DNA from 2 places in the Ectobacillus soli genome. Region 1 is predicted to be linked to the other one. Evidence: riboswitches for the same ligand, from Rfam matches in the RefSeq annotation. Region 1 holds a riboswitch; the other holds the start of a gene.
What was found. Region 1 has a riboswitch for S-adenosylmethionine ahead of ACAN53_RS02155 (MetQ/NlpA family ABC transporter substrate-binding protein). Riboswitches for the same ligand answer to the same signal wherever they lie in the genome.
Positions count from the first base shown of each region.

Region 2: linked by a shared signal. The riboswitch ahead of ACAN53_RS05245 (MetQ/NlpA family ABC transporter substrate-binding protein) and the one ahead of ACAN53_RS02155 (MetQ/NlpA family ABC transporter substrate-binding protein) in region 1 are both predicted to bind S-adenosylmethionine.

Region 1 covers NZ_JBGJZM010000001.1:416,598-420,641, forward strand. The annotation lists gene comGG (competence type IV pilus minor pilin ComGG) at 1-300, shown strand, start outside; gene ACAN53_RS02140 (shikimate kinase) at 305-799, shown strand; gene ACAN53_RS02145 (YqzE family protein) at 880-1,080, shown strand; gene ACAN53_RS02150 (P-loop NTPase family protein) at 1,439-1,681, shown strand; SAM riboswitch class I at 1,895-2,001, shown strand; gene ACAN53_RS02155 (MetQ/NlpA family ABC transporter substrate-binding protein) at 2,097-2,921, shown strand; SAM riboswitch class I at 3,010-3,116, shown strand; gene ACAN53_RS02160 (methionine ABC transporter ATP-binding protein) at 3,184-4,044, shown strand, end outside.
Region 2 covers NZ_JBGJZM010000001.1:1,000,744-1,004,787, reverse strand. The annotation lists gene ACAN53_RS05255 (LLM class flavin-dependent oxidoreductase) at 1-836, opposite strand, end outside; gene ACAN53_RS05250 (M20 family metallopeptidase) at 901-2,115, opposite strand; gene ACAN53_RS05245 (MetQ/NlpA family ABC transporter substrate-binding protein) at 2,131-2,955, opposite strand; SAM riboswitch class I at 3,202-3,307, opposite strand; gene ACAN53_RS05240 (aldo/keto reductase) at 3,473-4,044, opposite strand, start outside.

The DNA of each region.
Region 1 (4,044 bases):
GTGCTGATTCATACAGCTAATTTGTTTTTGTTAGAGAAAAAATTTTATTTTGAAGCTGAACAAATGCTCCGTTTGGATGTCTTAATGCATAACGGAATACAGGATTTGAAGAACAGTAACAACGATTTGCAGCGAAGTACATTCCATTACGAACAAGGGGAGGTAAGCATAGATACTATAGGTTCTCCTCTTACATTCGTATCGATTACATGTAAAACATGGGAAAAAAGAACATATAAAGCGAAATTTCAGTATAATAAAGATACAAAAGAAATAACGAAATGGCATGAAGAGAGGTAAAACGATGAAGGCTTTATACATCACTGGCTTTATGGGATCTGGAAAAACAACAATTGGAAAAGAACTTGCTATGCGATGGAATGTTCCAGTTATGGATACGGATGAAGAAATTGAAAGAAAAGCAGGGAAACCAATTTCAGCTATTTTTCACGACGAAGGAGAGGATACATTTCGTTCTTACGAGTCGGACATGCTACAGTCATTACCATGTGAAAATGTCATTATAACAACAGGTGGTGGAATTGTAATAAGGGAGAAAAATCGAGAGTGGATGAAGGAGCATGGAATTATTTTGTATTTATATTGTGATCTTTCTAGCATTGTAGAAAGATTAGAAGGAGATACATCTAGACCATTGTTTAAAAATTCCGAAGTATTCAGCGAGCTTTTTGAGACTCGGCAGAAATGGTATGAGGAGGCAACATATACCATAGATACAACGAATAAGGAAATAAATTTTATTATAGAAGAGATTGAAGCTTGCTTAAAAAACCACTAAGTAGTCCATACTATAAATAATCATTCTCTCAGTTGTTTACAAATTATTGGAGAATAAAAATATTTATGGTGGTGAGCAGGATGTCTACAAATGACTATGTAAAATATGTGACGCAACAGGTGGTCACATACATGGATAGTCCAAAGCAAGATCGACTTCAAAAAAAGATGCAACGCCGTAATGAAAAAGAGCCATTTCTACAAAAATGGTTTGGTGTGGTTCCTGTAAGTATTAAGTTGATTTATGAAAAAACATTACATCATGAAAAAGATGCAAAATAAATTAACAGTCCTTTATGTAACGTAGCCGACCGTAAAATCGTACTTCTACAAGAAGTCATTCTACGGTCGGTTTTCATTTTTATTAAAATCGAAGCGTAAGAATAGAAAATAGTAGCATTTTTTATTATAATAATGGCAGGGTACAAAAATTATATGTTCTAAAAAAAGTGTAGTATCATATATGTTTAAAAAAGTCAGTAGTAAATATAGTTTGTTCACAAAAATGCCTTAAATCAATACAGGTACCGTACTTATATTGTTCTATAATGGCACTACAAGGAAAATAATTCATATAATATTGTGAAATAAATAACATGGTGGATATGAAATGAAAACGCTACCATAGAGGGAGGAGACAATGGAAAAGTTCTTTTTTAATCACAATTCAGCAGATGTAGAGAATGCAAAGTTAATTGAATATGCTGAAGTGATATACGGAAAAGGTGGGCGTTCAATATTAGAAAACTTAATGGCGAAGGCTTCTATTCGACTCCGTGACCGCTATCCATACAAATCAGATGAGCAAATTTCTTATCTTGTGAATAAAGGATTATATGAAATGTTCAGCAAATATGTAGGTGAGAAAGGAGAGAACTCATAAGGAAATTGCCTCTTGTGAGTCAGCTCTTTTTTTTTTGCAATCATTTGTCTACTTTTATGAATTCTGACAAAATAATTGTAATGGACGATGGTCAAATAAAGGGGTAGGAACGCACGAACAATTCCTTCATTCCCGCTCTTTTCGACATTACACCACAAAACGGTTGACAATTCCAACTATTCCTACTATTATTATATTAATTAAATAAAGCTTTACTTATCAAGAGTGACTGAGGGATCAGGCCCTGTGACGTCCAGCAACCTCCAAATTTGGGAAAGGTGCTACTTCCTGCAGAATAGTACTATTCTGAAAGATAAGTCGTAACAGTAGGTCTCTTTCAGATGAAAGAGGCTTTTTATGTTGTATTGAAAGACTATGCGGGGAAATAAGTAGGGAAATGAAAGGGGATTATGTTATGAAGAAATTAGCAGTATTGGTAGTGTTATTGATATCAATTGGTGTTTTAGCAGCGTGTGGGGGACAAGCGCAAACGTCATCCACAAAGAAAGAACTTAAAATAGGTGCAACAGCAGGACCGTATTCAGATATGATAACAAAAGCAATTAAACCTCAGTTAGAGAAGCAGGGCTATAAGGTGACAGTGGTAGAATTTAATGACTATATTCAACCAAACAAGTCGTTAGCAGAGGGAAGTATTGATGCAAATTTATTTCAAAATAAGTTGTATATGGAAACATTCGCTAAACAAAATAATATGCAGCTTTCTGAAGTGATAGCAGTACCAACAGCCCCAATGGGGATATACTCCAAAAAATATAAATCATTGAATGATGTAAAGGAAGGCAGTTCCATTGCGATTCCGAATGATCCAGTAAACGCAGCTCGTGCACTATTAATTTTACAGGATGCAGGTCTTATAAAAACTGATGCAAACGTAAATCCATTAACTGTATCTGAAAAAGATGTGAAAGAGAATACGAAAAAACTTGTATTTAAGCCGATTGAAGCAGCGCAACTGCCTCGTGCCATTGATAGTATCGATCTTTCTGCCGTACCAGGTAACTTTGCACTTGCTGCAAAGCTTAATTTATTGGATGCTATACAGATAGAAAAATTACGACCAGAGCATATCAACCGAGTTGTTGTCAATACGAAGGATGTAGACAGTCAATTTTCTAAGGATATAAAAGCTGCCGTGGAATCGAAAGAGTTTGAAACGATTATTGATAGCGACTTTAAAGGGTTTGGTAAACCAGCATGGATGTTGAATCGAAAGTAACAATCCGACACGAATCTACAAAAAATGATTGACAATTTTTAAGATTCATACTATTATTCAAGTTAGTTGAAAAATCGAATAACTTATTTACTTATCAAGAGTGACTGAGGGATCAGGCCCTATGACGTCCAGCAACCACCGAATTCGGGAAAGGTGCTACTTCCTGCAGAATACTTTTATTCTGAAAGATAAGTCGTAACAGTAGTCACGGTGCCTCTTTCAAATGAAAGAGGCTTTTTATGTTGCAAAGGAGAGAGAGCGTATGATTGAAATTCAGCATGTAACGAAAGAATATGGTACAAAACATGGAAGGGTTAAAGCAGTCGACGATGTATCATTAACCATTCAAAAGGGAGAAATTTTTGGGATTGTTGGATACAGCGGTGCAGGAAAGAGTTCTTTACTTCGGTGTATGAATCTGCTTGAATCTCCTACCTCTGGCAGTGTAAAAATAGAAGGAATAGAACTGACAAAGCTTACAGGTCAGGAGTTACGGAAGGCTAGACTAAAGATTGGTATGATTTTTCAGCATTTCTATTTAATTAGCTCGAAAACCGTACATGAAAATATTGCCTTTGCACTGAAAGCAGCTGGTAAAACAAAAACCGAAATTGATAAGAGAACAGATGAACTATTAGAAATGGTAGGATTACATGATAAACGTGATGTATATCCTGCACAGCTCAGTGGCGGTCAAAAACAACGTGTTGGTATTGCTCGTGCATTAGCTAATAATCCATCTGTGTTACTTTGTGATGAGGCTACTTCTGCACTTGATCCGAAAACTACGAAATCAATCTTGAAACTATTGCAATCTATTAATAAAAAGCTTGGTCTTACTATTGTATTAATTACGCATGAAATGGAAGTTGTAAAGGAAATATGTCACCGAATAGCTGTTATGCAAGAGGGTCACATTGTAGAGGAAGGAAACGTATATGACATATTTGCTGATCCGAAAGAGCCTATAACGGTGCAATTTATTGAGAGTGTTTTACAATTTGAAATTCCAGAACGTATTATCGAAAAACGGACCGGAACGATTATTCAAATTCAGTTTAAAGGAAGCATTGCAGAAGAAGCGATTATCTCCGATGTATTACAGACTTTTCACGTTAAAGGA
Region 2 (4,044 bases), 580 kb from region 1:
TGTTGTTCAAGATGAGATTTGCTTACGAAATCATCGTAACCTGCATAACCACTAGAATCCTTAATATCCGTAATACGATCTAATTCAGCCTGTGCTTCTTCTGGTGTATCACGGCAAATAACATAAGCTGCCATACCAAATGTTTCAAACGGTGGTTTCCCCGCATTTTTACGACGTAGTTTCATATCAGCCACTTTCACTTCAATTTCTTCAGGAGTGCCACCATGCATTACATATGCATCCGTACCATTTACAATTACATTCTTACCTTTTTCACTCTCTCCACCTGCATAAAGGAGTGGATACGGTCGTTGAACAGGCTTAGGAGACAGTTTAGCATTTTCAATCGTATAATACTTACCATTATAACTAAATGTATCCTCTGTCCATAGTCCCTTTATAATATCTACAAATTCTTTTGTACGATCATATCGTTCATCATGTTCTGTAAATATACCGCCGTATTGACGCGCTTCCTCTGCCCACCATGCAGACACAATATTTAGTGAAAATCTTCCGTTACATATTTGATCGATGTTTGCTGCCATTTTTGCAATAACTGCTGGGTTGTGGTATCCAGGACGAATAGCAGTTAAAATTTCAATCCGTTCGGTTACCGCTGCAAGTGCTGCTGCTGTTGTCCACGCTTCTAATGAATCCTGATCAGGTCCTTTAATGTCATTTAAATATAGTTCTGCTATAAGAGTAACATCAAACCCCCATTTTTCACCAGATTGTATTACTGATTTTGCATACTCAAACGTCGCCGGCATATTTTCGTCCTCTACATTGCGAAGCCATCCTCCAAAAATCGGAAGCCAAAATCCATATTTCATAACTATTTCCCCTCTCTGTTTGCAAGTAAATACTAGAATAGAAAAAATAAATACTTCAATTAACCTACTGTACTATTTGCTCAGCTTGCTTTTTTAATTCAAACTCAGCATGGATCTTTTGAAGCAAATCACGATCAATGAGTAATCGATATCCCGTTAAGGCTAGCGCCTTTGCCCCTATAATCAAGGCCTGATCTCCTTGCTGGGAACAAGCAGCCTCACGAAACGCATCTGTATGAGCAACTAAATTATCATTTCCTATTTTTATATACGGATGAATGGTAGGAACTACTTGACTTACATTGCCAGCATCTGTAGATCCAATTCCCGTTCTCCCATCACGAAAAACAACCTCGCCTAGCTGCTCTAATTCATTAGCAACAATTTCATCAAACGTAGAATTTAATAATAGATTATCAATTTTGTTCTGGGTTTGCTCGATTTTTAAGGTTGCTCCGGTAGCAAGCGCTGCTCCTTTTGCAATATTAAACACTTTTTCAGTTACTCTCTCGCAAGCTACTCGGGTGTTTGCACGAATGAAAAAACGTGCGGATGCGTAGGCTGGAATAATATTAGGTGCATCACCGCCATTCGTAATAATACCGTGAATACGGACATCAGCTGATAATTGTTGACGAAGCGCATTTATACCATTAAATAAAGATAGAACTGCATCTAATGCATTGATTCCTTTTTCCGGACATGCAGCTGCGTGAGCCGAGACACCGTAAAAGTGAAAATCAAATGGGTTAACTGCAAGCGATTCACTCGTTGTCGACGTTTTATTATGAGGATGAATCATTAAACATGCAGACACATCTTTGAATAATCCAGCACTCACATAACTTCCCTTTGCACTTCCATTTGGTCCCCCCTCTTCTGCCGGTGTACCAAAAACAACAATTTCTCCTCCGGTCTCATCGATGACCTCAGCTACTGCAATTGCAGCTGCTACACTTGTTGTTCCTATAATATTGTGTCCGCAAGCATGACCAAGTCCAGGAAGTGCATCGTATTCAGCAAGATATCCAAGGGTAGGACCTGGTTTACCAGATTGCTTGCTTGCAATAAAACCTGTTTCATGTCCTGCAATATCTTTTGTGATTTCAAACCCTGCCTGCTCTAAAAGAGCAAGTAAGGTTTGGGAAGCAAAATATTCTTGATTTCCAATTTCAGGATTATTGTGGATAGTATGACTCGTATCAATATATACTGCTTCTGCTCTATTGATATTTTCAATAATTCTATTACGCTGTTCCTCCGCTTGTATTACAGACATATCAGCATCCCCTTTTTACAAGTTTTCAATATCCTTTACAGGAATAGACGTTGGAATTTGAGCCCCTTTATATGTTTCTTTAATGAAATTCGCAACCTCTTCTGTTTGATAAATGGCTACTAGCTTTTTCAAAGTTGGATCATCTTTACGCTTCGTTTGCGTTGCTATGATGTTTATATATGGTTTAGCCGTTTGATCTTCCCTGAAAATCGGATCTTTGCTCGGGTTAAATCCAGCATCAACTGCAATACCATTGTTTATGATGGAAGCTGCAACATCATCCATAGCACGAGGAGTTTGACCTGCAGCCACAGGAGTTATTTTTAAATTTTTAGGGTTTTCTACAATATTTTCTAATCCACCCTTACCATCAAAGCCTTGCTTTAATTTTATAAGCCCTGCTTTTTCTAAAAGAATGAGTCCACGTCCTAAATTTGTTGTGTCATTCGGCACTGCAATTTGATCCCCATTCTTCAAATCCTGTACACTTTTTATTTTTTTAGAATACAAGCCTAAAGGCGCGAGTACTGTCGTTCCAATTGCTGTTAGATCTAGATTACGATCTTTCTTAAAGGAATTGAAATACGCTACCGTTTGAAAAGCATTCACATCTACTTCACCATTGCTAAGTGCAAGGTTTGGTTGGATATAATCTGAAAACTTAACGATTTCAATATTAATACCTTCCTTTTTTGCTTTTTCTTTAACAAAATCCCAAACACGTGTATCAGATCCACTAATACCCACCTTAATTGTTTTTTCTACAGGAGTAGATGTTTTGTTACTGCATCCAGTTACAATTAGTAGAATGCTAGCTAGTACGAATAATAGTTTTTTCATGTTTAATCCCCTTTTCCTTTCATGAGTGAACCTCATAATACTTCTAACTCGTTTTTATTTTCCATAGTTCATATGCAGTAGGGTTATGGTAGGTTGATGTAATCCATGCTTTTTTAAGCTTATGTACATGTAATAATTCAACTCTTCTTTACATGAAGTAATCCCCTACTACAAATAAAAAACCTCTTTCTAGAAAATAGAAAGAGGTTGAAATGTTAACAAAAATATGAAAACATTTATAAACTCTTCTTATCTTCCAAGCACTTTTGCTTGCTGGAATTAGCACAGTATTCAAAGAGAATCCGCTGCCGAGGTATCATAGGGCCAGTCCCTCCACCTCTCTTGATAAGAATTCGGAAAATTTATTATATTTTGTAGAGTGTCTTTATTCTAATAATTTTGTAAAAGAAAGTCAATAGTTTTTACCCATTAATTTTATCGGATTTTACTGAATTTTATCATATGCATAAAAAAAAGAACACCTTGTAGGTGCCTTTCGTTAAATCGTATTCCGATTTTAATTGGCAGTTACCTGCTTTGACATCCTATCTATCTCATTAAGATGCTGTTCCGATAATTTGAATCCAAGCGTCCCGATATTTTCCTCTGCATGTCGAATCTTCGATGCTCCTGGAATCGCCACCACTGTGTCTCCGTGAAAATGAATTAACCAATTTAATGCAATTTGACTGGTTGTTACGTTATATTCTAAAGCTAGTTTATCTAGAAGATCAATGAGTGGCTTTGTTTTTGCAAGACCTGTAGGTTTGAAATAGGATAAATATTTCCGAGGTCCTGTAATTTTTTTCACAAGTTCTGGATTTTTATGAAACTTGCCCGATAATATTCCTTGTTCAAGTGGAGAATACGCAATAATCGTAATGCCTAGCTCTTTAGCAGCATCCATAATACCGTTTTTCTCAATGCGACGATCAAGTAAGCTATACTTCACCTGATTAGAGGCAAGTGGGTATCCGAACTCCTGCAAAACCGTATGAGCTTCCCTCATTTTTGATTCATTAAAATTACTTACGCCTGCATAACGGATTTTTCCTTCCTTTATGAGCGAAGCCATTGCAATTAACTGTG